DNA from 2 places in the Arthrobacter sp. 08Y14 genome. Region 1 is predicted to be linked to the other one. Evidence: predicted binding sites of a transcription regulator. Region 1 holds the regulator's gene; the other holds the start of a gene.
The links. The regulator Rex, encoded in region 1, represses fermentation and respiration genes when NADH is low (regulators of the CRP and FNR family bind a similar motif). The targets are predictions, from matches to a motif close to CTTGTGAANNNNTTCACAAG.
Positions count from the first base shown of each region.

Region 1 (14,946 bases):
TGAGTCCGGTGACGCAGACGGCCGATACTGCAGTGAAGAGCGCATCATGCAGAGGAGTGACCTGCCCGGTGCTCGAGGAAGCCGGCAGGGACAGAAGCCCGGTGAACACCAGGATGACCAGGGCGAAGACGATCAGGGCCAGCCGGGCCGGCGAGCCGGCAGCGACTGCATCCACAAAGTCACGCAGGCCGGAGAACACTTTGGAGGGCTGCAGTTGCCGAAGCTGCCGCAGGCGTTCCCGGGGCTCCCGGTGCTGCCGGATGGTTGCCATATTCGTGCTTGTTTCCTTGGTGACAGGTGATTACGGGTTGGGCGCGCGGTGCTCAACAGTAGTACACCACCGATGCGGTGCCGAAGCAGCGGACCCGGGATACTCCCGCTGCGTACAAACTCCAAGTATCGCGCACATCGCGTAGCCTGTTCAGCATGATCAACCGCGGACTGAGTCTTCCGGTCATGCCAACCCGCATCATCTGGCACGAGTCCATGCTGGCCTACAACTTCGGTGCGGGCCATCCCATGAGTCCGCTGCGCCTGGACCTCACCGCCAGGCTTGCCCGCGAGCTGGGAATCTTCGACCTGCCGGGCGTGTCCGTGGGCGAGCCGTTCGTTGCCAGCGACGCTGAGCTGGGCACCGTACACGGCAGTGACTACATTGCCGGCGTCCGTGCCGTCAGCGCAGACCCCACGGCGACCAGCGAGAAGTTTGGGCTGGGAACCGAAGACAACCCCGCCTTTGCCGGCATCCACGAGGCCAGCGCCCGGCTGGCGGGCGGCTCCCTGGCAGCTGCGGACGCCATCCTGTCCGGAGAGGTGCTGCATGCGGTGAATTTTGGCGGCGGCATGCATCATGCCGCGGCCAGCCGCGCCTCCGGCTTCTGCATTTACAACGACGCCGCGGCCGCTATCGCCCGCCTGCTGGACAACGGTGTCAGCAAGGTCCTGTACATCGACGTCGACGCCCACCACGGAGACGGAACCCAGAGCATCTTCTGGAATGACCCGCGCGTCATGACCATTTCCCTGCACGAGACGGGCCTGACGCTGTTCCCCGGCACGGGCTTCGCCAACGAGACGGGCGGCCCCGGAGCAGAAGGAACCGCGGTCAATGTGGCGCTGCCGGCCCGGACGTCCGATGCCGGGTGGCTGCGGGCCTTCCACGCCGTGGTTCCGCAGCTCGCGGCTGCCTTTGAACCGGAAGTGATCGTCAGCCAGCACGGCTGCGACAGCCACCTCCATGATCCGCTGACCAACCTCCGCCTCAGTGTCGAAACCCAGCGGCAGGCGGCCCTCACCATTGCGGACCTTGCCAACACCATCTGCGGAGGCAGATGGATCGCCACAGGCGGGGGCGGCTACAACGTGGTGTCGGTGGTTCCGCGTTCCTGGAGCCTGCTGATGTCCGTGGCGGCCAACGGCAGGATCCGCAGCAACACACCGGTTCCGGAACCGTGGCGTAAGTATGTGAAGGAGCACTACGGAGAAGACTCCCCGCCGATGATGGGTGACGGCGTGGAACTCTGGTGGAGGTCCTGGGAAGTTGGTTATGATCCCAACGACGAGATTGACCGCACGGTGATGGCTACCCGCAAAGAGGTTTTTCCGCTGCACGGACTCGATCCCTGGTTTGATTAGCAGCGTGCGGCCGGGACGGGACGGGAACCTGCCCGAGTCCGCCAAAACCGGGCTTTCCCCGGGGAACGGATAAAGTGGGTGTCATGGTCATCGATGATGTTTTTGCGGTCATTGCGGAAGGCACCCGCCGTGAACTGCTGGGAGCGCTGCGCAGCGGAGACAAGTCCGTGGGCACACTCGTGGAAGAGCTGGAAGTCAGCCAGCCCACTGTGTCGAAGCACCTGAAGGTTCTCCGTGAGGCTGGTCTGGTCAGCATGCGGGCCGAGGGGCAAAAGCGCTATTATTCGCTGCAGACAGCTCCGCTGGAGGAGATTGTGCTGTGGCTGCGCGCCTTTGACCTGCCCTCGTTCTCGGCGGCATCCGCTGCAGACTCCCGGCTGGCGGCGTCCGTAACCGCGGGATCGGCAGTTGCGCCCTCACGTCAGGCAAGGCCGCTGTTCACCGGCCGGCCAGGGGCGCCGGATCCCCGTTCCGCAGCGGCGGTCTCAGCCGCCGCGCTGGAGCCCGGAAGTGCAGAGGCATCACCTCCCGTCGTGGATCCGGCCCTCGCACCCCATCTGGGCCGCACTGTGGGCAGGGCTGCGGAACGCGCCGCAGACCTGCTGGGGCAGTTCCCGAAGTTCCGGCGTCGCCGCTCCTAGCCCTTCTTTCGCCGTCACACATCGCAGGCACGGCGCGCAAACGCTAGCGTAGAAGAGGAAATACGCTAAGGAGCATCACACCATGGACCCAACACTCATCAGCGTCCGGGATGAAGTCTTTCGCCGCAATCCGGGCGAAACTGAATTCCATCAGGCGGTAGTCGAAGTTTTCGACAGTTTGGAGCCGGTGCTCCGGAAGCACCCTGAGTTCCGCGACGCCGCCATTCTGGAACGCATCTGTGAACCGGAACGCCAGATCATTTTCCGTGTTCCCTGGGTCGATGACAAAGGCCAGGTGCAAATCAACCGCGGTTTCCGAGTGGAGTTCAACTCGGCGCTCGGCCCGTTCAAGGGGGGCCTGCGGTTCCATCCCTCGGTCTACCTGGGCATCGTGAAGTTCCTCGGCTTCGAGCAGATTTTCAAGAATGCCCTGACCGGGATGCCCATCGGCGGCGGCAAAGGCGGATCCGATTTTGACCCGCGCGGCAAAACGGACGCCGAAGTCATGCGCTTCTGCCAGTCCTTCATGACCGAGCTTTACCGCCACATTGGCGAGTACACGGACGTCCCTGCGGGGGACATCGGTGTGGGTGGACGCGAAATCGGTTACCTGTTTGGCCAGTACAAGCGGATCACGAACCGATACGAGTCCGGCGTGCTGACCGGCAAAGGCACCAGCTGGGGCGGTTCGCTGGTACGGCCCGAGGCCACCGGCTTCGGCGTGGTGCTGTTCGTCGAGGAAATGCTCAAGACCCGCAGCCTGAGCCTGGACGGGCAGCGCGTCATTGTCTCCGGCTCCGGAAACGTGGCCATCAACGCCATCGCAAAAGCACAGTCACTCGGTGCAAACGTCATTGCATGTTCCGATTCCCAGGGTTACGTAGTGGATGAATCGGGCATTGATGTACCCCTGCTGCGCGAAGTGAAAGAGGTGGAGCGCGGCCGGATGACCGACTATGCCAAGCGCCGGGGCAGCTCAGCAACCTATGTTCCCGGCGGCTCCATCTGGGACGCCGGCGCCACAGTGGCCCTGCCCTGTGCCACGCAGAACGAGTTGAACGCCGGTGACGCCCGGACGCTGGTGAAATCCGGAGTCCTGGCAGTCGCAGAGGGCGCCAACATGCCCTGCACGCCCGAGGCCATTGAAATCTTCCAGGAAGCCGGCGTGCTGTTTGGTCCCGGCAAGGCTGCCAACGCCGGCGGCGTAGCCACCTCGGCGCTGGAAATGCAGCAGAACGCCAGCCGCGATTCATGGTCCTTCGAGCACACCGAACGCCGGCTGACCGAGATCATGGTCAACATTCACGACAACTGTGCGCAGACGGCGGAAAAGTACGGCTCACCCGGAAACTATGTGGTGGGGGCGAACATCAACGGTTTTGTCCGGGTGGCCGATGCCATGCTCGCCCAGGGCGTGATCTGAGCCCGGAGGCTCTCCGGCCGAAAGGATGGATTGGAGGCCTAAGATGGCCCGCCAACTTCACTGGGGTGACGTGAGACACTAGAGTGGAAGACCGGACAGCATTCCCTTGGCAGGCATCCGCGTCTGAGGACTCACCTGCCGTGCAGCTTGGTGGCTGCACATCAGCAAAGGAACAAAAGGCATATGGCAGACGAGGGCAATTTCTCGGACGTTCGGTTTCTGACCGTGTCGGAAGTCGCGGATGTCATGCGTGTGTCCAAGATGACCGTGTACCGGCTGGTGCACTCCGGCGAGCTGCCGGCCGTCCGTTTCGGGCGCTCCTACCGGGTGCCTGAATCCGCGGTGCAGCAGGTGCTTAAAAACGCCGTCGCGGACCGCCGAACAGACACCGCGTAGCGCTGTCACTGGATACCGCGGCGAGGCGGTACCCTGTTAAAGAACGTTTTACACCGTGGCAATTAACTGCCGGTGTCGACGCGCGGGTGCCAACGGTGCCGAAGCGTTGGAGCCGGCGTCTGACTATTTCAAGTTTGTGAGGACTCTGTGGGTTCAGTAATTAAGAAGCGCCGCAAGCGTATGGCAAAGAAGAAGCATCGTAAGCTGCTTCGCAAGACCCGCCACCAGCGTCGTAACAAGAAGTAACCAGGATCTTTCCTGGACAAACCCGCCGCCCCTTGGGCCGGCGGGTTTGTCATTTAACCAAAAGCCCCGGATGCGGCCGGAAGACTAGCGGGAGCGGACCCAGGAAAAACCGCGCCACAGGCCGTAAGCGCCTCCGGCCACCGTGGCACCTTTTAGCCCCAGGGTTGCGGCGCGCCGGCCGGACCGGAAGTCATAGATGGGCCAGTTGCGGTCCCGGGCATGGCGGCGCAGCCGGGCATCGGGGTTGATGGCCACGGGGTGGCCCACGATGCTCAGCAGGGGGACGTCGTTATAGGAATCGCTGTACGCCCAGCAATGCTGCAGATCGAGGTTTTCCTTTTCCGCGAGCACCCGCACGCCTTCGGCTTTGGCGGGGCCGTGGAGGAACTCGCCCACCAGGCGTCCGGTGTAGAGGCCGCCGTCGATTTCACTGACCGTTCCCAGGGCCCCGGTCAGGTGCAGCCGGTCAGCAATCACGGAGGCCACCTCCACGGGGGTCCCGGTGACGAGCCAGACCGGCCGGCCGGATTTCATATGCTGCTCGGTGAGAGCACGTGTTCCCGGCCAAATCTTGGATTCGATCATCTCGTCATAGACTTCTTCGCCCAGAATGCGGATGTCCGAGGCTGCCAGTCCGGTGGCCAGCGTCAGGGCGGCGTCGCGCACTGAGTGAACATCCTTGAGGTTCTCGCCCTGCAGCATAAACCGGAGCTGTTTGCGGGCAAAGCCGAACGCTTCGCGAAGCGTGAACACCCTGCGCTGGTACATCTTGCGCCCCACATGGAAAAGGCTTGCTCCGCGCATCAGAGTGTTGTCGACGTCGAAGAACGCAGCCTCGCCAGGTTTGACCGCCGGTGCCATGGGCTCGACGGCTCGTACTGCGGTGGTTCTGGGCATACCCCGAGTCTACGCAAAAAGTTGGTCCGAACGGCCCGTGACTAAAAGCGGCATGAGAAATGGATCGAGCGGCTAATTTAGATGTATGACTTCTTCACCGGCTGCTCCGGACCTGCTGCTGCTTACCCGCCCGGGGTGCCATTTGTGTGCCGATGCGCGCAAGGTGCTGGAACGAATCAGCAGGGATTTGTCCATTGAGTGGCGCGAACAGTCCATTGAAGGCGATGCGGATCTGACGTCCCGGTTCGGCGAAGAGATTCCCGTGCTGATGATCGACGGCGTGCAGCGGGACTTCTGGCAGCTGGACGAGGCGAGGATCCGCCGTCTCCTGGAAGACGGGTGGCCCGGGCTTCGTCCGGACTCCCGCCGGGCATAGAGTGGAAATCCACCGACGGATAGAGACTTTGTGAGCAATTCTGAGGAACCCGCACCGGCAGGAGCAGTTGTCCACCGGCACATTCCGCCTGCCTCCCTGGCCCGGCTCACCATTTACCTGCGGGCGCTGGGCGCGCTGCTGGCGGAGGGCGTGGAGCGCGTCTCCTCCGATGAACTGGCGGCAGCGGCGGGAGTCAACTCTCCAAAACTGCGCAAAGACCTGTCCTACTTGGGCTCCTACGGAACCCGCGGCGTGGGATATGAGGTCTCCTACCTGAGCGACCAGATCTCAGCTGCGCTGGGGCTGACGCGCAATTGGCGGGTTGCCATCATAGGCGCCGGAAACCTCGGCAAGGCGCTGGCAGGGTATCCGGGGTTCGGATCGCGCGGCTTCGAAGTGGTGGCCCTGTTAGACGCCGACCAAATGGTCATAGGGCAGGAAGTTGGCTGGCTGCGGGTGAGCCCCGTCAGGGATTTGGGAGCCGTGGTTCACCGTACGCGGGCCAACATGGCGGTGCTGGCTGTTCCCGCCGAGGTGGCCCAGGAACTGTGTGACAGCGTTATCGCAAGCGGCATTACCAGCATCCTGAGCTTCGCGCCCGTGGTGCTCCAGGTTCCGGATCACGTTCAGCTGCGCAAGGTGGACATGGCCACCGAACTTCAGATCCTGGCCTACCACGCCCAGCGGGCCCAAGCCTCGGATATAGCGGCGCAGGCGCGGGCCCGGCTGGCCACCTAGTAACGGAGCCGCCGTCGCGGTTCCGGGTCAGGGCTCGCCGAGATACTGGCTCCGCCTGGGCCGGAAGTACCTGGCGCAGTCCCGCCGGTACAGCAGCGCCAGGCCCAGGGCGGCCACCAGCAGTGCAACCGTCTGGGGAACCACGGCGTTGAGGACGGCCCAGACCAGTGCCGAGGCAACCAGGACCGAGGCTCCGATGCGAGCCCAGTTCCGTCCTTCCCGAATCATGGAGGCGAACAGCAGATAGAGGCCGAAGACCACAAGCGTGGCAGCCAAGGTGACGAATTGCAGAACCGCTGCGTATTCGCCGGTGTCAACACCCAGCTCTCCCAGTTGGACTACGAGAGGCGGCAGCTCGGTGACGGGTGCCCGGCTCGCCTGCACACCGCTGATGAGGCTGATGCAGCCAGCCAGCATGATCAGGGCAAAGGCCACCCGGACGGCACGCGGCCGCGGCCCCTTCCATTCGCTATAGGGAATACGGGCAGGCAAAGCAGGAGCGGGGACCGCAGAGGGCATATCAGGAACCACCACACCGGCCAGCTCTCTGTGCCTGGGTGCCGGCGGCGCCGGATATTCTTTCGTGGGCCGGGCAGCGGACTCCGGCTCGCTGCCGGGTTCCCCGGGGCCGGATCGCGCCGTTCGGATGCGTGCAGTGACCAATGCTCGCACCTTGGTGCCCAGGGTGGAAACACGGGTTTTTTGTGGATTGGGGGAAGCAGGAAGGGAACTCATCGCGGGTGCCGCCTTCGTCCAAAGGGATACGCTCTCCGCGCCTGGATGGGCTGCCCATCCCAGCGGGAGATCAAACGCTACGCGGCTTCCCTGCTGTTGTGACCACTGCAGGCCCTCTCCGGGAGGCCCGGGCACCAAAAAAGCCGGTCCGTGGAAACGGTCCGGCTTTTTTGGTGCGTGCCGCCTCGGCAGCGGCTGCCTTGGAGGTCCGTCAGTAGGGCCCGAAACGCGGCTGACTGCGGAAATATGGCTGCGACGCAGGGCGGTACAGCATGAAAATGCCGGCGATTCCGGCCAATGAGCCCAGCATGTTCAGCAGGTTCAGCGGCGAGGAGAAGGCGATTCCGGTCACCAGTGAAAGCAGGAGCCCGACGGCGGATATCGCCGCGAACACCGTGGCAACAATCCTTGCCCAGTTCTTGCCCTTGCGGATCAGGACGGCAAGCAGGACGTAGATCAGCAGGGCGATCGCCGCCATCACCACACCGACCGTCACGAACGAACTTCGCATCAGCTCCGCGGTGACACCTGCGTCCTCCATGACCCGGCGGTCTTCGGGAGGAAGCGTGGCCAGGGGATCGTCGGCGGTGGAGAGCACCGTGATAATCGTGGACAGGAAGGTCACGATGCCGGCCGCGATGATGAGCCAGAAGCCGGTCATAACCTCGCGGGGCGCAGGCCCTTTGGCACCCGGAACCGGCCCGCCTGATCCCGGATACGCATATCCGGAGGGCTGCGGTGCCTGGTAGCCGTAAGGGCTTTGCGGCTGGCCGTAGGGCTGTCCGTACGGCTGCTGTCCATAGGGCTGGCCATATGGGGAGGAATGCTGCCCGGGCTGATTGGCGGATCCCGGCTGGCCATAGGCAGGGTACGGCTGGTCCTGCCCGTACTGGGGCTGCTGGGGCAGCCGCTGTCCGTATTTGGGCTGGTCATCCGCCGGACCGGGATTTGGTGGAACGAACGGATCGTGCGGATCCGGATTATTCGGTGGGGTACTCATCGCCGCCTGCTTGCTCGTTGGTGCGGGTACTGCTCCCTGCAAAGGACCGACCGGCAGGAAAGCAGTAATCGGTTCCCTTCCAGCCTATCCCGGGGCATAAACGACGGACACCCCGGCCCGAAGGCCAGGGTGTCCGCTGCGGCCCGCCGGAGCGGGATCAATGTCCTGGTTAGGCTGCGGCCACGAAGGCTGCGTCAACGCTGATGGTCACCTTGTCACCGACAAGGACGCCGCCGGTTTCCAGAGCGGCATTCCAGGTCAGGCCGAAGTCCTTGCGGCTGATGACGGTGGAACCGGAGAAGCCGGCGCGGGTGGCGCCGAAGGGATCCACGGCTACGCCGTTGAACTCGGTGTCCAGGACCACCGGACGGGTAATGCCCTTGATTGTGAGGTCGCCGGACACCCGGTAGGTTTCACCGGAGCCCTCGATGCCGGTGACGGTGAAGGTCAGTTCGGGGAACTGCTCGACGTCGAAGAAGTCGGCGCCCTTGACATGGCCGTCGCGGTTGGCGTCATTCGAGTTGAAGGAAGCTGACTGGATGACGGCGTTGATGGCGGAATCCTCAAGTGAGGGCCCGATTTCCATCACGGCGGTGACGTCGTCAAAGTTGCCGCGCACCTTGCTGATGCCCGCGTGGCGGACAGTGAAACCGATCTCGCTGTGCGAGCCGTCGAGGGTCCAGGTACCGGTGGTGAGTCCGCTGGGGATCATGATGTGCTCCTGCTGCTGGTAGGTATCGGGGCGGTGCCCCGCTGCATGTCCATGCATTTGCATCAACTATCGCACGGTTTAGTTCAAGCTTCAAGCATTGTGACGAATTTAGTCCTGCGCACTCTCTCTGCGAAACTTAGGAACATGTCGCGTGCCTCGATCCACCTCGTCCGCCATGGAGAAGTCTTCAACCCCGACGGAGTCCTTTATGGACGCCTTCCGGAGTTTCACCTGTCGGAGCTGGGCCAGCAGATGGCCCGCCGTGTCGCCGGATACTTTGAGGCGCAGAAGAACGACGGCGCCAAGCTGGTTCATCTGGTGGCCTCACCGCTGACCCGGGCGCAGGAGACCGCCGCACCGATCGCCGCTTCCCTGGGGCTGGATATCACCACCGACGAGCGCATCCTGGAAGCAACCAACAAGTTCGAAGGGCTCTCCGGCGTCACCAGCCGGCTGCGCAACCCAAAATACTGGCCGCTGATGTACAACCCCTTCAAGCCGTCCTGGGGTGAACCGTATGCCGCCCAGGCCGAGCGGGTCATGGCTGCGGTGACGGATGCACGGCTGCGCGCCACCGAGCTCGGCGGGGACCGCGCCGAAGCCGTGCTGGTCAGCCACCAGCTGCCCATCTGGGTCACCCGGCTGTCCGCCGAGGGCCGCAAACTCTGGCATGATCCGCGCAACCGCCAGTGCACCCTTACCTCGGTAACCTCCCTGGATTTCGACGGCGACACCCTCATTGGTGTCCGGTACGCAGAGCCCTCCGCCGACCTTCTCCCCGGTGCAGCGAACATCCCGGGAGCATAATAGAATTACTACGCGTTGTAGAAGTGGCCCCCCTGCCGCGATGAAAGCTGGAAATAGTTGAAGAATCCTCAGAGCACTCCCCAGCCGGATGCCATGCGCCGCCGCTCCTTCCTGAAGCTGGGCGCCGGCCTGGCCCTCGGCGTGCCCGCAGTGGCGGCAGCATCGGGCTGCGCGGTGGAGGATCCGCTGGCAGCGCAGGCCAAAGCGGGGGACAACAAGAACTACATCGCCGGTGACGGCTCAGTCACCGAATATGCGTCAGACCAGCGCGGCGAGCCCGTACAGCTGGAAGGCACCCTGTTTGACGGCACCACCGTCTCGTCGTCGGAGTTTGCCGGCAGCGTGGTGGTGCTGAACTTCTGGTACGCCGCCTGTGCGCCCTGCCGTAAGGAAGCTCCGGATCTGGTGGAACTTCACGACACGTTCGAACCCGAGGGGGCACGCTTCTTCGGAGTGAACATCAGGGATGAACGCAATACTGCGGAAGCCTTTGAACGGTCGTTCAGCATTCCCTATCCCAGCTTCCAGGACAAGGACGGCGGAATCCTGCTGGCCATGACCCAGTTCGTGCCGCCGTCGGCCGTTCCCACCACGCTGGTCCTGGACCGCGAAGGCCGCGTGGCTGCGCGCATCCTGGGCCTGGCGGACAAGGGCACCTTGAAGGCCTTGATCTCCGACGCGCTGGCAGCTTAGCCGGCATGCTTCCCTCAGCCCTCGCCGCGGGTGTGCCTACCGCCAATGTTTTCGCCGAAACCATCCTGAACGGATCCATGCTGCTGGCCATTCCCGTGGCAGCCCTGGCCGGGCTGGTGTCGTTCCTGTCTCCGTGCGTTCTGCCGCTGGTTCCCGGCTACCTGGGCTACGTCACCGGCCTGACCGGTGTTGACCTCCAGAAGCAGCGCCGCGGACGGATGCTGGTAGGGATCGGCCTGTTCGTGCTCGGTTTTTCCGCCGTCTTTGTCATCATCGGTGCCGGGGTGGGCCAACTGGGCGGCTGGCTGCGCGGTGCGGACCAGGCCTGGATTCCGCAGGTCCTCGGCGCAGCCATCATCGTCCTGGGCATTGTCTTCATGGGTGGCCTGAGCTGGTTCCAGCGGGACCGGAAGATCACCGCCCGCCCGCCGGCCGGGCTGTGGGGCGCGCCGCTGCTGGGCATCACGTTCGGACTGGGGTGGGCCCCCTGCCTTGGCCCCACACTCTCGGCCGTGCAGCTGCTGTCCTTCTCCGGAGATGATGCCACCGCCGCCAAGGGCGCGTTCCTGACTTTCATCTATTGCCTCGGACTTGGCCTTCCGTTCCTGCTGATCGCTCTCGGATTCCGGCGCGGCATGGGCGCCCTTGGTGTCTTCCGCCGCCACCGGCTTGCACTGCAGCGTTTCGGCGGCGGAATGCTGATCGCACTCGGTGTCCTGATGATCACAGGAGTCTGGAACATTTGGATCAACAATCTCCAAGGTTGGTTGGATAGTGTGACCCTGCCGATCTGATGACAATGCCGTTGACAAAAGACCAAGGACTGCCGGAGCCCCTGCCCGGCACAAGCCCCCTTCAAAGAACCATGAGAGCCAGTTGAAGCGCGAACCGGAAGTTTTGACCGAAGCCGAGAACAACGGCGCAAGTGCCTCCGGCGTGCCCGGCGGCGGCAAGGGCGGGCGGAAAGGCCCCGGCGGCAAAGGCTCCGCCGGAGACGTCCAGCTGCCGTCCCTCGGGCCGCTGGGCATGGTTCGCTGGGCCTGGACCCAGCTCACCAGCATGCGCACCGCACTGTTCCTGCTGCTGCTGCTGGCCGTCGCCGCGGTGCCCGGATCGCTGTTTCCGCAGCGGCCGGCCAACCCCGCCGTCGTCACGCAGTACCTGAAGGACAACCCGGACACCGGCCCCTGGCTGGACCGGCTGCAGCTCTTCGACGTGTACTCGTCCGTCTGGTTCTCGGCGATTTACCTGCTGCTGTTCATCTCCCTGATTGGCTGCGTCATTCCGCGCGCCAAGGCACACTACCGCGCCATGCGCTCCAAGCCGCCGCGCACCCCCAAGCGGCTGTCCCGGCTGCCGGAGTACGGCACCTTGGCTGTGCCGGCGTCGTCGGGCCTCACCGCTGCCGCCGCCGTCAAGGAGGCCGCACAGCTGCTGCGCAAGCGCGGCTACCGGGTGGATGTCCGGGACCTGGATACCGACCGTCCCTCCGTCGGAGCGGAACGCGGCTTCGCGAAGGAAATTGGAAACCTGGTGTTCCACACTGCCCTGATCGGCGTGCTGATCTGCATTGCCATCGGCGGGCTCTTTGGCTACAGCGGCCAGAAGGTGGTGGTGGAGGGGGAGTCCTTCGTCAACACCCTGGTGGGCTATGACTCGTTCACCCCGGGCACCAGCTTCACCGAGGAACAGCTGGCGCCCTATTCGCTGACGCTGGACGAGTTCAACGTCCGGTTCGACCGCGAGTCGCCCACCCACTACGGCCAGCCCCTGGACTTCACCGCCGAAATGACGGTCAAGGACAGCCCGGATGCTGCGGAGCATACTGAAACGCTCAAGGTCAACGCTCCGCTGACCATCGGCGGCAGCCGTGTCTACCTGGTCGGCAACGGCTATGCTCCCGTCGTCACCGTGCGCGACGGCGATGGCAACATCGCACTGCAGGGGCCCGTGGTCTCCGTCCCCAGCGACGGCATGTACACGTCCCTGATGGTGATCAAGGCTCCGGATGCCAAGCCGGACCAGCTCGGTTTCGTGGGCTTCTTCCTGCCCACCGCCATGCTTGATGAACAGGGCGTGTCCTACTCCGGAGACCCCGATCCGATCAATCCGCAGCTCAACCTCAATGCGTACTACGGCGACCTTGGCCTGGATGACGGCGTGCCCAGCAACGTGTATGTCCTGGACACCGAGGACCTCACGGAAATCAACAGCCGCAACCTGGATGCCGGCGGCATTGTCCTGGGTGTTGGGGAAACCTATGAGCTGCCCGAGGGCAAGGGCTCCATCAGCTTTGACAGCATCAAGCGCTACGCTGCCCTGGACATCCACTACGATCCGGCGAAAATCTGGGTTCTGGTCTTCGCCACCCTCTCCCTCACGGGCCTGGCCGCTTCACTGTTCCTTGCCCGGCGCCGCGTTTGGGTCCGCACCGGCACCCATGCCGACGGGCGGATCATGGTCGAATACGGGCTCCTGGCCCGAGGCGAGGACCAGCGCCTGTCCACTGAGGCTGCCGCCGTCCGCGATCTGCTGCAGAAGCAGTGGTTGGCGGGCACCGGCTCAGTGGAGGACAATGGCGCGGGGGAAGCATCTGCTCCGGGCTCCGGACAGCACACGACAGACCGGGACACAGAGCCCGGAGCATCAGCGGACAGCAGTGCCGCGCAGAAGAAGGAAACAGGTAAGGACTCGTAATGCCCTCCATTGACTACGCCCTCGCTGAGTACAGCGAGCTGTTCATGCTGTTGGCGGCGTTCGCCTATACGGTGGCGTTCCTTGCCTTCACCTGGGACCTCGCCAAGAGCAGCAAAACCATCCAGGCCGTGGAATCCAAGCTCTCCGAGCAGAAGGCCGGGGCGCCGGTACCGGCCCATGCCGGTGCATCCGCCCGCTCGGGCCGCGCCGGATCGGACACATATCTGGCGGACGGCAACGTACGCGGCTGGGATACCGACGGCACAGCTGCCGACGGCGGTGCCGTGGCCCAGACAGCCGACGCCTCCATGGGCTACGTCGGAGCGAGACGGAACACCGCGCGCGTCGGCGTTGCACTGACCATCCTTGGCGCCTTGATCCACACCGCTGCCGTGGTTACCCGAGGGCTCGCCGCCCACCGGGTGCCCTGGGGCAACATGTACGAGTTCTGCACCACCGGCGCCCTCGTAGTGGCCATCGTGTTCCTGCTGGTGCTGCTCAAGCGGGACCTCCGCTTCCTTGGCACCTTTGTGTTGGCTCTGATCCTGACCATGATGATGGTTGCGACCATTGGCTTCCCGACGCCGGTAGCCCACCTGATTCCGGCGCTGCAAAGCTACTGGCTCATCATTCACGTGTCGGTCGCCGTCATTGCTTCCGCGCTCTTCACACTGACCTTCGCCATGTCCGTCCTGCAGCTGCTGCAGGCGGACCGCGAGTCCAAGATTCGCGCCGGCGGCACCTCCAAGCTCACGTTCCTGCGGATTGTCCCCTCCGCCCAGGCCCTGGAGAACTTCGCTTACCGCATCAACGCCGTGGCCTTCGTGCTGTGGACCTTCACCCTCATGGCAGGGTCCGTCTGGGCCGAGCAGGCCTGGGGTCGGTACTGGGGCTGGGACACCAAGGAAGTCTGGACCTTCGTGATCTGGGTCGTGTATGCCGGCTACCTGCATGCCCGTGCCACCCGCGGCTGGACCGGCACCCGTGCCGCCTGGCTCTCGATCGTCGGCTACCTGTGCGTGGTCTTCAACTTCACGATCGTCAACGTCTTCTTCGCCGGCCTGCACAGCTACTCCGGCGTCTAATGCAATGACCGGCGTCTAACGCACTGACCGGCTTCGGCCGCTAAAAACCCGCCCTCCGGTTCGCCGGGTGGCGGGTTTTTTGTTGCCCGTCGAGTGTCCCGTTCCTGCCGCTCTCAGGGCGCGGATTCCTGCGTCGTCGGGACACTGGACGGTGGTGAACGGCATAGTCTCTGCCCTCGGGGTGCCGGAATGGCCATGGCGGCAGACCAGGCGCGCCGCGGTCAACAAAAAACCCGCCCCGGGGATGACCGGAGCGGGTTTGGCGGCTGGACGCTGCAGCTACGTGGTGGGCTTTTCGTCGTCGTTCTTCTTATTTCCGGCCTGCTTCTCACGCTCGCGGAGTTCAGCCTCACGGCGCTTGAGCTCGGCTTCCTTCTCCTGCTGCCGACGGCGGATGGCCAGGTTACGCAGGAACTCCGGGTCGTCGTCGGGAGCGGTGGGATGGCGCGGCTTCCGGTTCTTCGGCTCCGGGCCGCTCATTGGGCGGCCAAACAGGAACCACAGGAGCGCGCCGAGCACCGGCAGCAGCACGATCGTGAAGATCCATGCCGCCTTTGAGATGCTGCGCACCTCCTGTGCACGCGACATGACGCAGTCGACGATGGCGTAAATAATGACGGCGGCGACAATGATGACACCGAAAAGCACGAGGCGAGGCATGACTCAATTGTAGGGGAGCGCAGCTGACCTTCAGCTGTGAGTTCCATACCGGGCGGGTCGGCGGGCGCCCTCGTGGCCGTGAAGAAGCTGCACACAGGAACAGCCACTAGAATGGCGGTGTGGCTTTCTGGAAATTTACCGCTCTCCGCCTTGGTTTGGTGGCCGTCTTCTTTGCAGCATGCGTTTGGCTTGGGTTGGGGCTGGT
Region 1 covers NZ_PJIX01000001.1:664,488-679,433, reverse strand. The annotation lists gene CXR03_RS03195 (TrkH family potassium uptake protein) at 1-271, opposite strand, end outside; gene CXR03_RS03190 (acetoin utilization protein AcuC) at 427-1,635, shown strand; gene CXR03_RS03185 (helix-turn-helix transcriptional regulator) at 1,719-2,276, shown strand; gene gdhA (NADP-specific glutamate dehydrogenase) at 2,359-3,699, shown strand; gene CXR03_RS03175 (helix-turn-helix domain-containing protein) at 3,883-4,095, shown strand; gene CXR03_RS03170 (AURKAIP1/COX24 domain-containing protein) at 4,243-4,341, shown strand; gene CXR03_RS03165 (HAD family phosphatase) at 4,426-5,238, opposite strand; gene CXR03_RS03160 (glutaredoxin family protein) at 5,324-5,614, shown strand; gene CXR03_RS03155 (redox-sensing transcriptional repressor Rex) at 5,645-6,352, shown strand; gene CXR03_RS18105 (hypothetical protein) at 6,380-7,087, opposite strand; gene CXR03_RS03145 (hypothetical protein) at 7,299-8,087, opposite strand; gene CXR03_RS03140 (YceI family protein) at 8,257-8,802, opposite strand; gene CXR03_RS03135 (histidine phosphatase family protein) at 8,944-9,606, shown strand; gene CXR03_RS03130 (TlpA disulfide reductase family protein) at 9,700-10,299, shown strand; gene CXR03_RS03125 (cytochrome c biogenesis CcdA family protein) at 10,305-11,093, shown strand; gene CXR03_RS03120 (cytochrome c biogenesis protein ResB) at 11,326-12,996, shown strand; gene ccsB (c-type cytochrome biogenesis protein CcsB) at 12,996-14,081, shown strand; gene CXR03_RS03110 (PLD nuclease N-terminal domain-containing protein) at 14,361-14,741, opposite strand; gene CXR03_RS03105 (DUF4229 domain-containing protein) at 14,861-14,946, shown strand, end outside.

Region 2 (14,946 bases), on a different contig from region 1:
CTGCCCTGGTTGAGCAGTCCGGGCTCAGTGCTTCGGCATGGCTGGAGCAATATCTCAGGGCATACCTTGTGCCGCTTCTGCACTGCTTCCATGCCTACGACCTGGCGTACATGCCGCACGGCGAAAACCTGATCATGGTGCTGAAGGACGGGGCAGTTCAACGCATGATCATGAAGGACATCGCCGAGGAAATTGTGGTGATGGGTGACCGGGTGACCCTGCCCGAGGAGTGTGCACGGGTGCGGGTGCAGATCCCGCAGGATGAAAAGGTCCTGTCCATCTTCACTGATGTGTTTGACTGCTTCTTCCGGTTCCTGGCTGCGCTGCTGGAGGAGGACGGCCGGCTCTCCGAGGCCGACTTCTGGGCAACCGTGGCCGCCGTGGTGCTGGAGTACCAGGATGCGCATCCGGAGCTGGCGGACCAGTTTGCGGCCCATGACCTCTTCGCCGAGGACTTTCCGCTCTCTTGCCTGAACCGGCTCCAGCTGCGCAACAACCAGCAGATGCTGGATCTCAGCGACCCCTCCGGCGGGCTGCAGTTCTCCGGCCGGCTGGACAACCCGCTGGCTCAGTTCCGCCGCTGACGCCCGGGGTTCCAGGGGATGCGGGTCTCCCGGGGAGGCGGGTCTCCCGGGGAGGCGGGTCTCCGCCGGGGACGGCTGCCGCGCAGACCGCGTCCCCGGCGGATCGGGCTGGTTCATCGACGGCCCGATCCCTGCCCGGCCATGGCAGAGCCAGCCCCATGGAAGAGCCAGCCCGCCTTAGCGCAGTGCCGAAATACCGGTAATGTCCCGGCCCACAATGAGGGAGTTGATCTCGTAGGTTCCCTCATAGGTGTAGATGGCTTCGGCATCGGCGAAGATCTTTGCCATCCGGTGGTCGGTCACAATGCCGTTGCCGCCCAGGATGCTGCGCCCCAGCGCCACGGTCTCGCGCATCTTGGCACTGGCATAGGACTTGGCCAGAGCGGCCTGCGCCATGCCGCCGTCGGATCCGCGCTGGTCCGCTCCCCCCTGACCGGCCCCCGGACCGCTCCGGCCCGCCGCTGAGGGATACCCGCCCCGTTCCAACTCGGACACCCGGGCCAGCATCCCGGTGCTGGCCACGGTGTTTCCCAGCATGCGCACCAGTTGTTCGGTCACCAGCTGGAACGATGCCAGCGGGCGGCCAAACTGTTGGCGTTCCACGGCATACGCCCGGGAAACGTCTACGGCAGCGAGCTGCGCCCCCACCGCCTGCCAGCCCACCATGATCCGTGAGCCGCGCAGGAGGTGTTTGATGTCCTCAAAGCTGTCGATTCCCGCAAGCCGGTCATCTTCGCTGACCCGGACATTCGTCAGGGTAATGTCCGCGTTCTGCACGGTCCGCAGCGCCGTCTTGTTCTCGATCCGGGTGCGGTGGACACCCGGGAGCGAAGCATCCAGCAGGAAGCCCCGCACCTTGCCGGTTCCGGGTTCCCGTGCCCACAACAGCATGTAGTTACAGAAAGTTCCGTTGCCGATCCAGCGTTTGCTGCCGTTGAGGAGCCAGGCGTCCCCGTCCCGGACCGCCGTGGTTTCCATCCCGCCGGCAACGTCGGAGCCGTGCTCCGGTTCGGTCAGGGCAAAGGCTCCGGTGATGCGAAGTGCCATCGCATCGGCCAGCAGCCGGTCCTTTTGCTCTGCGGAACCGAAGGCGTGCAGTGCCTCCACGAACAAATCATGGTGAACCATGAAGAACGTGGCGATTGACGTATCCGTCCGGGTCATCTCCGCGATGACCAACCCCGCAAACAGCGGGCTGTAGCCCTGCTGTACCGGGGTGGACAGTTCCAGCGCCGCCAGCTTGGGCAACAGCTCGGCAGGGAAGTACGCGTCCTGCCACCACTGCCCGGCATACGGAGCCACCTCGGCCGCCAGAAAGGTGCGCAGCTCGGCAAGCTTTTCCTGTTCGCGCTGGCTCAGCAGGTCCTCGAACGCATAAAAATCGGCATCCGGGAGCCCCGCAGCACCGGGCTGTCTTCCTTCATCTGCAGCCAACAAAATCAGCGCGGTCCCATCCGAATGGCGCCGTCCAGGCGGATGGTTTCGCCGTTGAGCATCTGGTTTTCGATAATGTGCGCAGCCAGTGCGGCGTACTCGTCCGGCCGGCCCAAACGGGACGGATGGGGCACCTGCTGCCCCAGGGAGTCCTGGGCTTCCTGCGGCAGTCCCGCCATCATGGGGGTCTCAAAGATCCCGGGAGCAATCGTGACCACGCGGATCAGGTGGCGGGCAAGCTCACGGGCGAGCGGCAGCGTCATGGCTGCAACCCCGCCCTTGGAAGCGGAATAGGCCGGCTGGCCAATCTGTCCGTCGAAAGCTGCGACGGACGCGGTGTTGATGATGACGCCGCGCTCGGAGGTGCCGCCGGTCTCCACCGGTTCAGTCTCCGCCATGGCCTGAGCGGCGAGCCTGCTGACGTTGAACGTTCCGATGAGGTTCACCTGGATCACGCGGGCAAAGTCCTCCAGCGGCAGTACACCGTTGCGGCCCAGCACCTTGCCAGGGGTCGCGATGCCTGCACAGTTGACAGCCACACGCAGCGGTCCGGCATTCATAGCGGCTTCCACTGCTGCTGCCATCTGTTCGGGATCAGTAACATCACCGGGAACAAAGTGGGCGTTGTCGCCCAGCTCAGCAGCGTACGCCAGGCCGCCCGAGGAGGGCAGATCCACCAGGATCACTGACGCTCCGGCGTCGTACAACCTGCGGGCCGTAGCCCGTCCCAGCCCGGAAGCGCCCCCGGTAACAACTGCCGATGCCCCTGAAATGTCCATCCGTACTCCTGCGTCAAAGTTTGCACCTGCCCCTGCGGCGGCGCCACTTGAGCCTACTGTGATCAGGCACACATCGCATCTTCGCGCAGATTCCCGCGGCCAGCCGCTGCCGCTTTAACTGTGACAGCAGACCTCACGGGTCTAGGGTGGTTCGCATGCTGTCCGAGCAACCGCTGCACGAGATCCAAGCCCGCGCCGATGATGCGGGGGCGTCTGTTGCTGCCGCCTTCACCCGCCCGCTGCTGGGGCTTCCGGGAACCAGACTGGCCGCCGTCGAAAGCCCGGCCCCGCGGCGCCTGCGGCCCGGGCCCTGGCATTACTGGTGGCAGGCCCACTACGTGGATGCGCTGGTTGACGCAGCGCTGCGCGGAGCTCCCGACGCCGTCGGGCAGGCCCACCAGCTCATCCGCACCATTCGGCTGCGGAACGGGTTGCGTGCCACCAACTGGTATTTCGACGACATGGCCTGGCTGGCCCTGGCTGTGGCCCGCTTCGATGCCCTCCTTCCCTCCCGGCCGGTGCGGCGGTCCGACGACGGCGGAGCTCCCCGCCGGCCCACGGCACGGCGCCATCCCCGGATGCTGGCTGCACTGACGGAGGCCCTGCGCTCGGCCCACACCATGGAGTTTGGCGGCGGGCTGTACTGGAACCGGCGCCGGACCTTCAAGAACACACCGGCCACCGGCCCGGCCGCGCTGCACTTCGCCCGCAGCGGTGAACGCGAGCGCTCCCAGGCCCTGATTGACTGGCTCAACTCCAGCCTCCTGGATGCCGAAACAGGACTGTACCTCGACGGCATCAAGGCGGGCAGAACCACGGCGGATCCTGTGGTGGAAGGGGCTGTCTTTTCCTACAACCAGGGCCCGGTCCTGGGTGCCCTGCTGGAACTGGGCGGTCCGGCAAACCTGGCCCGGGCAGCCCAGCTCATCGATGCGGTTCACCGGGTGCTCACCCACTCCGGCACAGCGGTACTCGTCACCCACGGCACCGGTGATGCCGGCTTATTCACCGGTATCCTGGCCCGTTATCTTGCCCTGGCCGCAGTGTCTCCGACTTTGCCTCAACGCCACCGGGAACAGGCCGCCGCGATGGTCAGTGCCACGGCTGAAGCGCTCTGGGCAGGACGGACAAAGCGGGGGCAGCGGACGGTCTTCTCTCCGCATCCGCTGGAGGCGGCCGAACGGCATTATCCGGGTGGAACCGGCGTCGGCCTCTCTACGCAGCTGTCAGCGTGGATTATTTTGGAGGCGGCGGCGAGGGTCCGGCGCGGCCACGGCTGACGTGCTCAGCCAACCTTCAGCGGCTGCTGTGATGCCGCAGCCGTGACATCCAGATCAGCCAGCGTCAACCGATACCGGGGTTCAGGCGGCAGCGGACTGCTGCTGTGAACCTTCAGTGACGGATCGATGTGCAGGACCTCGCCGGAGTCCATCAGCCGCCACTTGGGATTGTCGTCCATTTTCTCTGTGGCCAGCAGCACCGCAGGCCGCCGGCCTTCGGCCATTTCCTGGCTGTGCACGCTGATCCGCTGTGTGCGCATCCCCGCGTGGGGCTCGGATCCGGCGAGCTCCAAGACATAGAGGGGGTGCGTGTCCGGATACCGGACCGCCCACACGTCCGACCCGGTGGTCAGGATGATGTTCACCGCGAAAAGCCGCAGGTTTTCCGCCACCCACGTCAGCGCCGAGACGATGGCCGCTTCGACGTCACCCCCGTTGCTGCGCGCCTCCGCCGTGATCAGGGCGAAGACCCGCTCACTGTCGGTATCGCCCTTCACCAGGTCCATCACGCCAAGCTGCCGCAGCCGCGCCTCGAGCCGGTCCAGATCCTCCACCACACCGTTGTGGGCGAGCAGGCGGTTGTCCTGCTCGAAGGGATGGGTGTTCACCAACAGGTTGCCGCCCGTGCTGGCATACCGCACGTGGGCGAGGAACGTGGTGCTGGACAGGTCCCGGGCTTCCGCGGCGAAGGCCTTGTCCTCGTAGGCTGCTATCGGAGCTTTATCCACCACCGGCCGCCCCTCGCCGTCGAAGGTTCCAATCCCGAATCCGTCAGCTTCCCGCCGGCTCTGCCGGGACAGGCTGTCCGGCGCCGTGAGGAGCCAGAAGGTGGCTTTGACGGGGGTTTTACCGGCGTGCATGCCAAAGAGACGACACATTGATGGTCCTCCGCAGATATGCCGCAGCAAGGCTCAGCTGCCGCGGGCGTGCTCAGTGTTGCTTGCATTCAAGAGTCCCGCGGGCATTTTCCAAAGACAAGAGCGCGCAGACACATGGGGACCACAGAGGTATGGGGACCGCAGGCACGGCACGCTGATCATAGCGGCGTGCGCCGCTGCGGATAGGGAGTCTCGCCGTCTGCCAGCATCTGGACGACGGCGGCAATCCTGCGCTCGCGTGCGGCAGCAGTCTTCAGCGTGCTGAGCCGAAAAAACAGTGCATACCGGTTTTGGGAGTTCAAGATGTCATACGTTGCCTGTGCCGCGGGCACCGCGGCAATCGCAGCCACCAGGTCCGCAGGCATCACAGCTGTAGCGGGCCCCGCATAGGCTGCGTCCCAGCGGCCGTCGGCTTTTGCCTGCTCGACGGCGGTGCGCCCGGACGGTTGCATCCTGCCTTCAGCTTCCAGCTGTTCCACGTATCCCACGTTGCGCAGGCTCCAGATGCTGCGCTTGCCCCGCGGAGTGAACCGCTGAAAGTAGCTTTCGCCGTCGCGTTTGTTGGCCTGTCCGTCAATCCAGCCAAAGCACAGCGCTTCCTGCAGTGCTCCGGCGTAGGACAGGTTTGTTACGGTCCCGCCCTTTCGCCCCAGAATCAACTGCACCCCGGGCGAGCTTGCATGATGAGCTGCCAGCCACGTGCGCCACGCTTCTGCATGCGGGAGCAGCAGTTCGGGCAGCGGCGGCTTCGGCGGCGGCTTTGGCCGTGATTTTGGCGGCGTCTTGGGCGGCGTCTTGGGCGGTGGCGGCCGCGGGTCGCTGCTGGTCATCCTCAGAGCGTAGACCGGGCCCTCGCCGGGCAAAAGTACCTTCGGTAGTTCAGCCGAGGGCCAAAGCGCCGCGCGTCGGCTGAGCGCGTTCACCGGTTTGCGGTAAAACACTTCTATGAGTGTTCGTACCCCTGATCCCTATCCCGGCTGGCTTTCAGAAGATGAGCTTAGCGAGGCGAGGCAACGGCTTCCGATGGTCTATGTCGAAGCCGTTCCGGTTCGCTGCGATCCCCTGGGTTACGTCACGGAAGTGGGCCTGCTGCTGCAGGCCACTGCCGAGGGCAAGATGGTCCGGACCTTTGTCTCCGGACGCGTGATGTACCGGGAAACCATTCGCGCCGCGCTGCTGCGCCATCTGGAAAAGGACCTTGGCCCGATGGCCCTGCCCCAGCTGCCTCCGGCTCTGGTTCCGTTTGCCGTGGCCGAGTATTTCCCCTCGCCCTCCCAGTCGGGATTGACCGATGAGCGCCAGCACGCCGTCGCGCTGGCCTACCTGATCCCCGTCACCGGTGAATGCGACCCTCGGCAGGACGCCCTGGAACTGTCCTGGCTGACGCCCGAGGAAGCGCTAAGCCCCGACATTTATGCAGAGTTTGCGGGGGGACGCGGTGACCTGCTGCGGCAGGCACTGGCCTCGGCCAGCTGGGGCCGCTGAGTACCCGTTACAGCATCTTTATATACTGGGGGCCGACTGCTGCGAAGAGAAGGAATCTGCTATGCCTGAGAGCCAGCCGGAGTCTTACACATTCCGGGTCAATGCCGAGCTGCTTGCGCCCGGGCAAATTCCGGTGCATGAAAGCACCTCACTGGCTCCGGTGAAGGACAGCTCCGTGGAGAATGACGACTTCGGCGTGCCCGCCCTGGTTCTCCTTGTTCTCGAAGACGGCATGACGCTGCGCCTGGCCTACGGCTCCTCCGTGCGTGTCCAGGCACCGGCACCGTCCGGTTCCCCGGCGGACGCGGTCCGGGTGGCACCGGTGGAGGAGGAGGACTATGCCGCCGTCGTTGCCGCCGCCGCCGCTGCGCACCCGGATGAGGACCGTGTCCAGGAAGTGGCTGCACGGCTCGGCCGTGGACTGAATGTGAAATCCGGAAGCAACCTGCAGGACGTCCGGGATTTGGCACACACCCTGTACGTGGACCTGGACGACGCCGAAAACGCTCTGCAGGTCTGCAACATCATCACGGGACTGCCCTTTGACGGCAACTTTGGCCGGTGGAACTGGATCCAGGGGGCACTCTCCCTGGCCGCGCATATCACCCATGAAGCGGGCGACGAGGAAACTTCGGCCGCCTATGCGCAGGCTGTCCGTGCCGGAGACGCAGCGGAAAGCGATCCGTTGAAGGCCAAGCTGGCCGCGGAACTGCTGCAGCGCCAGCTGAATGAACCCAACCTGTATGACCGGGAAATCCACCGCGCAGGGGAGGCCGGCGATGAACACGGCGAACGCGACTGGCGTGTCCTGAGGCTGGATGCCCTGCTGTACCTGCGCGCCCACGGCGGATCGCAAACACTTTCGGAGCATGAGCTGGACCGGCGCATCCGCAACGAACTGATTGCCGTCCGCGGCCTGAACCTGGATCTGTAAGGCCCTCACCTCACCCAGGGGCCCGACCTAACGGGCGCCCCCTGGACACAACGGTCGACCGCTAGGAACGCGGGGCCGCCGGAACGGGCAGCTGCCCTGAAGCCTGCTCCGGATGTGCACTGCGACTCGTACGCCGGCTGTGCAAGTGAATGATCAGGACCATGACCATTCCCACTGCCGCTCCGATAACCGTCTCCACGGCCCGGTCCTTGATCAGCAACGCCGAGTTGCTCGGATGCGCCAGCTCGGTGCTGATCAGTGCCAGCGGCGTGATGACCACCTGGGCCAGTGCATACTGCCGGACCACAAGCATTTCCGCACCAAACTGCAGCAGCGCAATCACGACGACCATTTGCCACGGTTCCAGCCCGGGGAGCAGAATCAGTGCGGTCAGCACCAGCCCGGCAAAGGTCCCCAGGATGCGGTGCAGGCCCCGGTAGAGCCGGTGGCGCACGCCCACCCCCACCAGCGGCACGGTTGCTGCAACCATCGCCCAGTAGTTGTGGCCGATGCCCATCAGTGTGGCGATGGACCCGGCAACCGCGGCAGCGATTGCGTAGAGGCCGGCGTCGATCCACACGGTTTTACGCGCCGCAGCGGTAAAACGGGGTCGTTCGGGCTTCAGCCACGGCGTGCGGTGTGCAGGGTGGAGCCGCCCGGACAGGCCAAGCAGCAGGGAAAAGCAAACGGTTCCCACAGCCGCCAAGAGTGCCTGCCACACGGGCGGCTGGTTCGGCACCGAAGAGATGGCGGCGTAGGCAAAGATGTGGAACAGCGAACCGGTGGGACGAAGCCGCCAGAACCCGGTGCCAAGTGTCCCCAGTCCCGCCACTGCGGTGGTGCCCAGGACAATTCCCCACGCGTCCGGCTCCAGCCGGGAGGTCAGCGCTCCGGCGGTGATGACAGCGAGCATCAGCGCGCCGGCCCGCAGCTGGTGCCCGAACCGCTGCCGGTGCGGTTCATTCCGGCCGTAGATGCCGGTAAACGCCCCAAAACTGGCAAAGATCGCCAAATCAATACGGCCGAAGGCAAGCAGCAGGAGCAGGGGAATCCCCACCCCGAGCCCGCAGCGGACCGCCACCTGATGATCATTGTGGGCGGGTGCGATCCGGAACATATCGCGCAGCAGGTTCAAGAGGGCAGCTTTCAGGGACGTTTTTTGCAGTTGTTTGGGGTGCGGCCGACGCCGCTCTTTCCACCGTACGCCCGCCCGTTGCCGCACCCGGAAATATGTGGCGCGCATCCCAGCCGGAGCAGCACCCGCTTCGGGAAACAGCCGGCACTGTTGGGTAAGGCAAAATGGAGGGGTGTCTTCCTCAACGTTCTCCTTTGCCCTCGGTAAGCGCCTGCGCGAAACCACTGCCCCAACAGCTGAGCAGACGCAGGCCAACGGCGGTGAATTCCAGGGCCGCACCGGCACGATCACCACACCCCACGGCGAAATCGCCACACCGGCGTTCATCGCCGTAGGAACCAAGGCAACGGTCAAGGCCGTGCTGCCCGAGTCGATGGCAGATCTGGGCGCGCAGGCGCTGCTGGCCAACGCGTACCACCTGTACCTGCAGCCGGGCCCCGACGTCCTCGACGCCGCGGGCGGCCTGGGCAAGTTCATGAACTGGTCCGGTCCCACTTTCACCGATTCCGGCGGCTTCCAGGTCATGAGCCTGGGCGCCGGCTTCAAGAAGGTCATCAACATGAATGCGGACGGCACCACGCACGCCACCGGCGCGGATGACGCCGTCGCTCCCGGCAAGGAACGCCTGGCTCACATTGATGACGACGGCGTGTGGTTCAAGTCCCACCTCAACGGCGACAAGCACCGCTTCACCCCCGAGGTCTCCATGCAGGTCCAGCACCAGATCGGCGCTGACATCATGTTCGCCTTCGATGAGCTGACCACGCTGATGAACTCGCGCGCCTATCAGGAAATGTCACTGGAACGCACCCGGCTGTGGGCTCTGCGCTGCATCGCCGAGCATAAGCGGCTCACCGAGGAGCGCGTCGGAAAGCCCTACCAGGCGTTGTTCGGTGTCCTGCAGGGTGCCCAGTATGAGGACCTGCGCCGGAAGGCTTCCCGGGATCTGGGCGCCATGGATTTTGACGGGTTCGGCATCGGCGGAGCACTCGAGAAGGAAAACCTCGGAACGATCGTGCGCTGGTGCACCGAGGAACTGCCCGAAGACAAGCCGCGGCATCTGCTGGGGATTTCCGAACCGGACGACATCTTCACCGCCATTGAAAACGGTGCCGACACCTTCGACTGCGTCTCCCCCACCCGCGTGGCCCGCACGTCGGCGTTCTACACGCCGCACGGGCGGCTGAACCTCTCCAACGCCCGCTTCAAAAAGGACTTCACTCCCCTGGTGGAAGGCTGCGACTGCTACGCCTGCGCGCACTACACCAAGGCCTACATCCACCACCTGTTCCGGGCCAAGGAAATGGTTGCCTCCACCCTGGTGTCGATCCACAATGAACGCTTCACGGTGAAGCTTGTGGACGACGCACGGCTGGCCATTGAAAACGGGTCGTTCTTCGACTTCAAGGCGGAAACGCTCGGGAACTATTACAGCGCCAAGGTCTAACCTGCAGCTCAGCCTTCCGACGTACCGGCAGGCACTGCAGCGCCGTAACTCGGTTCGCGCTTCTTAATGGCCTTGATGACCACGGCGGTAACCGGAACAAACAGGAACTCAATGAGCGTCTTGTAGACGAAACCGAAGATCACGTAATTGATGAAGCCGCCGGCGTCGGTGATGCCGATGACCGGCGCGGCAATGGCGCAGAAGATCAGGGTGTCGGCGAACTCTCCCACGCCGGTGGAGGCCATGAGCCGTCCGATCAGTGCCCGTTCCCGGAACTTTTCCTTCATCCGGACCAGGACCCAGGAATTCAGGGTTTGTCCGGCCAGGAAGCCGAGCAGGCTGGCCAGCACGATTTGCCACACCGGACCCAGTGCCAGTTCCAGCGCCGCCTGTTTGGCCTGCCCGTAGTCGTCGTCGAATCCCGGCAGTGCGATGATCACGGCAAAACTGGCCGCAGCCAGTGCCGCAACCGCAAAGCCCATGAAGATGGCCCGCCGCGCCGCCTTGAAGCCGTAGACCTCGCTAATGACGTCGCCGAGGATGTAGGCCAGCGGGAAGAGGAAAAACCCTCCGTCGGTCACGATGCTGAAGTCGCCGAAGAACGGTCCCAGCACCACGCCCTTGGTGGCGCCGATATTGGAAATGACGATCACCACGCACATGAGCGTCAGGATGATGTCGTAATGGGAGCTGCCGCGGACGGCAAATGCCGGAGCGGGCGCCGGATCGATGCCGGTGGAGGTGTGCATGGGTCTTCCGTTTCCTAGTGGTTCGCCTGGCTTCCGCCGGCTGTATTAGCACTGTGCCCGCTGCACCGGGCGGCCCGCAGGGGCCGCCGTCAATTCTGCCACGTTCTGCCCGGCCGCACCGCCACGGCTTTTTTGAACAGGTTCAAAAAAGTGCTGTATTCTTGCAGGCGTGCCGGAAATTGAGCGCATATAAGCGGATCTGCGCCTATGACCGAACCAGCGCCGACAACTGAACTAAGGAGCGCTGATGACCGCGACGGTCAAGAGTGAAAAGACCCGACGGCTATTGATTGATTCCGCTCTCACCCTGTTCCGCACCCGGGGCTACGCCGACACCACCATGCGCTGCATCGCCGAAACGGCAGGGGTGTCAGTGGGCAATGCGTACTATTACTTCCGCTCCAAAGATGAACTCGTTGCCGAGTTGTACCGGCATCTGCAGGATGAGCACCGCAGTGCCGCCCTGCCCCTGCTTCGCGACGGACACAACCTGGGTGAGCACCTGCGCCTGATTCTGCTGGCCAACTTGGACGTCATGGGCCCGTTTCACGATTTTGGCGCCCATTTCCTGCGCACTGCCATGCCGCCGTCGTCGGCCTCCCCGCGGGGCACCCGCGCCGGTGCGGATATGGGAGTTGGCCGGGCCAAATCGATCGCCATGTTCCGCCAGGCCGTCACCGTGTCACGCCCGCAGCCGCCGCTCGCCATCCGCGACGACCTGCCCGAGCTCCTGTGGCTGGTGCACATGGGGGTGACACTTTTTTGGATTTATGACCGCTCGCCGGGACAGCGCCGCTCGCGCCGTTTGGTGGAGAACGTCGCTCCGCTGGCCGCGAAGCTGGTCATCCTCTCCCGCCTGCCCGTGGTTCGCAATATTGTGGAGGATGTAGTTCACCTCTTCCAGGGAGCCCGACGCGATGACTGACAAAGGCGGCGACGACGTCGTGCTTCCGCCCGCGTTGATACCCGCCCAGGCTGCTCCCGCCGCCGTTGCGCCGCAGCACCGATATGCTCCACCCGGCCCGCTGGCCGTCGCTCTGGGATACGGGGTTGCCTGCATTGTCCTGGCCGCAATCGCCACAATTGTGGTGGGGTGGGGGACGTCCCGGGACTTCTGGGGCTACGTTTGGACCGTGGTTGTGGCCGCCTTCTACGCAGCCGGTCTCGGATTGTTCACCGCGCTTCCCCTCGGCCTGCTTCTGGGATGGTTCCTGCGCGGCGTCCAGCACCAGGGCCTGCATGTGCTGGCCTTCTTCATCGTGCCGCTGTTGCTCGGCTGGGTCATCATCGGCCTGAGCGTTCATGCAGTCCTTGTGCCGCTGCTCATGGGTGTTGCCATCGGATTGGCCATGGCAGCCGGCCGGGCGACCATTTGGCCTTTCGCCCGTGCCTAGCTTCCGGTTCCGGGCCTTGTTCCCGCCTCATCCACCCCGCCTGCCGGCATTAAGCCGCGGTGGCACCGAAGATCGCTTTGGGTGGAAGATGGACTCATGTCTGCTAACACACACTCTGCCGAAACAGCCTCCCCGGCCGTCACCCTGACTATTGCCGGCTCCGAGGCCACCGGCGGCGCCGGCGCCCAGGCCGACCTAAAAACGTTCCAGGAACTCGGAACGTACGGGATAGCTGCCCTGACCTGCATCGTTTCCTTTGATCCGAAAGATAACTGGAGTCACCGCTTTGTACCGGTGGAACCCCAGGTCATCAGTGACCAGCTTGAGGCCATCCAGACCGCCTATGACCTGACCACTGTTAAGCTCGGCATGCTGGGAACGCCCGCCACGATCGACACCGTTGCCAAGGCCCTCCAGAGTCAGGAATGGACCAACATCGTCCTTGACCCGGTGCTGATCTGCAAGGGCCAGGAGCCGGGAGCCGCTTTGGACACGGACCGGGCACTCAAGGCGCAGATCCTGCCGCTGGCAACCTTCGTTACCCCCAACCACTTTGAATCGATGTCCTTGTCCGGCATGGACTCCATCGAAAGCGTCGAAGACCTGCAGGAAGCAGCCCGCCGCATCCACGAAGCATCCGGAGCCGTGGTCCTCGCCAAGGGCGGAGTACGCCTGGAGGGCGACGACGCCGTGGATGTGTTTTACGACGGCGAGACGATGGAAGTGCTCCGGGCACCCAAGGTCGGCGAAGTGGCTGTCAGCGGCGCCGGCTGCACCCTGGCGGCAGCCATTACTGCCGAGCTCGCCAAGGGAGCCACCCCGCTGGAAGCCGCAAAGACCGCAAAGGCTTTTGTGACCGAGGGGATCCGGAACCGGGTTTCCTCCCACACCCCGTTTGACGCCCTGTGGCAGGGTAACGCGGGGAATGGCCCCGCGCTCTAATAACCCTGCAACTATGGCCCGCAGAAGGTACCGGTGGCCAATGGCCGCCGGTACCTTTCTGCGGCATCAGTTAACGCCGCCGGTTAACGCCGGAGAAGCTTCGCGTATAGCCGGTGCAGGGAAAGGGCCGTCTTGACCGTCCGGGAGTTCAAGAGCCGCCGGTGTTCATCCCGCAGGGAGGCCAGCTCCCCGTGCGCTTGTGCGAGGTAGGAGCCCAGTCGATCCTCCTCGGCCTCGGACTGGGCAGCCATCGCAGACTGCGCGTAGAACTTCTGGCCAAGGGCCCTGGCTGCTGCCGCCCACTGCCCGGCAGCGCGAAAGACGGGCGCCGGCGGAAGATCCTGCGGCGGACCGGATACTGCCCGGTCTGAGAAGACTGCCGTCACGCCGTCCCACCACTGCTTGGACCAACGGTTCCGGGCGGGCAGGACTGTGCTCAGATGAGCTGATACTTCCTCCCTCCGCTCCCAGACCTCTGCCAGGGCCGGAGACAGCAGCCCCTCCTGCAGCCCCGGAAGGGGAAGGACAAAATCTTCAAGACCCCAGTTGGCCGCTACGCCCTTCAGCCGAACCGCACTGTATTCATCCACGGCAAGGCCGACAACGGGCACTGAGTGGGAAAGCCCAAATACCACCGGGTGGTAACGGGACGTCACAATCAGCGAAGCGCCGGCTGTCAGCGCAGCAGTTTCCCGTGCGGTGAGAACCGGCATAAGGCGGAAGGGAGAGGACATGGACTCGGCAATGCGGGCATGGGCGAAGTTGTCCCAACCGTCCTCGTCTCCGATCCCTACATGGGGAAGGAACAGCGCAGGCAGCCCGGTTCGACGGTGCAGAGCGTCCAACTCTGCGCCCAGCAAGGCATAGAGATTTTCCATGGAACCGGAAAGCGGAGAAATCGTGACGGCTACGTACCGGGACTCCGGCGGATCAAAGGTGCGCCCTACGGACAGAAATGACGCGTCGTCCACCCCCCGCACGGCGGGAACACCAATGCGGCGCGCGAGTTCTGCCGAAGATTGCTCCCGCACGGAGGTCAATTCCGCGGCGCGGAGCAGATCGGCCAGGACTACGGTGTCCTCGGCACTGAGCTGCGGCCCCAGCGTCTGCCCGGAGACCACAACGGGCATGTTCAGCGACCGCGCGATGGCGACCACAGCGGCACGTTCATACAGCAGCCAGCCATAGCGTGAATTTAGGTTTCCCCCGCCGGCAATGACCAGACCGTCGCACTTCCCAAGCTCACTGATCAGCCCAAGCGCCGGGTCACCAGCCGGCAATTCGGCAGAGCCGGCCAGGTGTGCCTGGATTCGGCGCAGGTAGTCTTCCCGCTCGGCAGGCGGCCAGGGGAAAGCAAGCGCAGGTGCTGCGTCCAGGCCAAACAGCCGTTGGGTTTGTTCAGGGTTGCGGGACAGCATCAGGACCTGCAGTCCGCGGCTCCGGAGTTCATCCGCGGCCGCGTGCCCCATGGCTTCGTCACCGGCATGGTAAGTGTCCTGGCCGAGATCGGCGAGGACGGCAATCCGCAGGGTCATCGCCGCCGCACTCCCTTAAGCGCACCCTTGATCTTTGCTGCCGCCGTGCCCGCCCGCGCGAGGAAGCTGGTCCGTTGCATCATGATGTGTTCCAGCCGCTGGGTGGCATCGGTTAGCTGTTCCTGCATTTGGACCATCCGTTGCCGGTTCTCCATCAGCATCTGTTCCTGCTCGGCCATCATGGCGCTGATCTGGAGAAGGACTCCCAGGTCCCTGCCGCTACTGAGGTCCCTGCGCAGATACTCATCCCGGATGCTGCGGTCGAACCGCTCGTGGTCCCGCGCCTTGGCGAACAGACTGTTGGCGTCGTCACCTCCGGTTGCGGGCCGCTGGCACCAGAACGCCAGCGGCTCCCCGTCGAGGAATCCAA
Region 2 covers NZ_PJIX01000004.1:100,816-115,761, reverse strand. The annotation lists gene CXR03_RS16355 (IucA/IucC family siderophore biosynthesis protein) at 1-584, shown strand, start outside; gene CXR03_RS16350 (acyl-CoA dehydrogenase family protein) at 762-2,018, opposite strand; gene CXR03_RS16345 (3-hydroxyacyl-CoA dehydrogenase) at 2,024-2,797, opposite strand; gene CXR03_RS16340 (glycoside hydrolase family 76 protein) at 2,953-4,077, shown strand; gene CXR03_RS16335 (class II glutamine amidotransferase) at 4,083-4,955, opposite strand; gene CXR03_RS16330 (YdeI family protein) at 5,114-5,785, opposite strand; gene CXR03_RS16325 (NUDIX hydrolase family protein) at 5,901-6,440, shown strand; gene CXR03_RS16320 (DUF6707 family protein) at 6,502-7,374, shown strand; gene CXR03_RS16315 (FUSC family protein) at 7,436-8,509, opposite strand; gene tgt (tRNA guanosine(34) transglycosylase Tgt) at 8,682-9,956, shown strand; gene CXR03_RS16305 (queuosine precursor transporter) at 9,965-10,705, opposite strand; gene CXR03_RS16300 (TetR/AcrR family transcriptional regulator) at 10,953-11,630, shown strand; gene CXR03_RS16295 (hypothetical protein) at 11,623-12,099, shown strand; gene thiD (bifunctional hydroxymethylpyrimidine kinase/phosphomethylpyrimidine kinase) at 12,196-13,041, shown strand; gene CXR03_RS16285 (polysaccharide pyruvyl transferase family protein) at 13,125-14,576, opposite strand; gene CXR03_RS16280 (glycosyltransferase family 2 protein) at 14,573-14,946, opposite strand, start outside.
Region 2: the regulator Rex is predicted to act here: its motif matches at 10,835-10,854, upstream of CXR03_RS16305 (queuosine precursor transporter).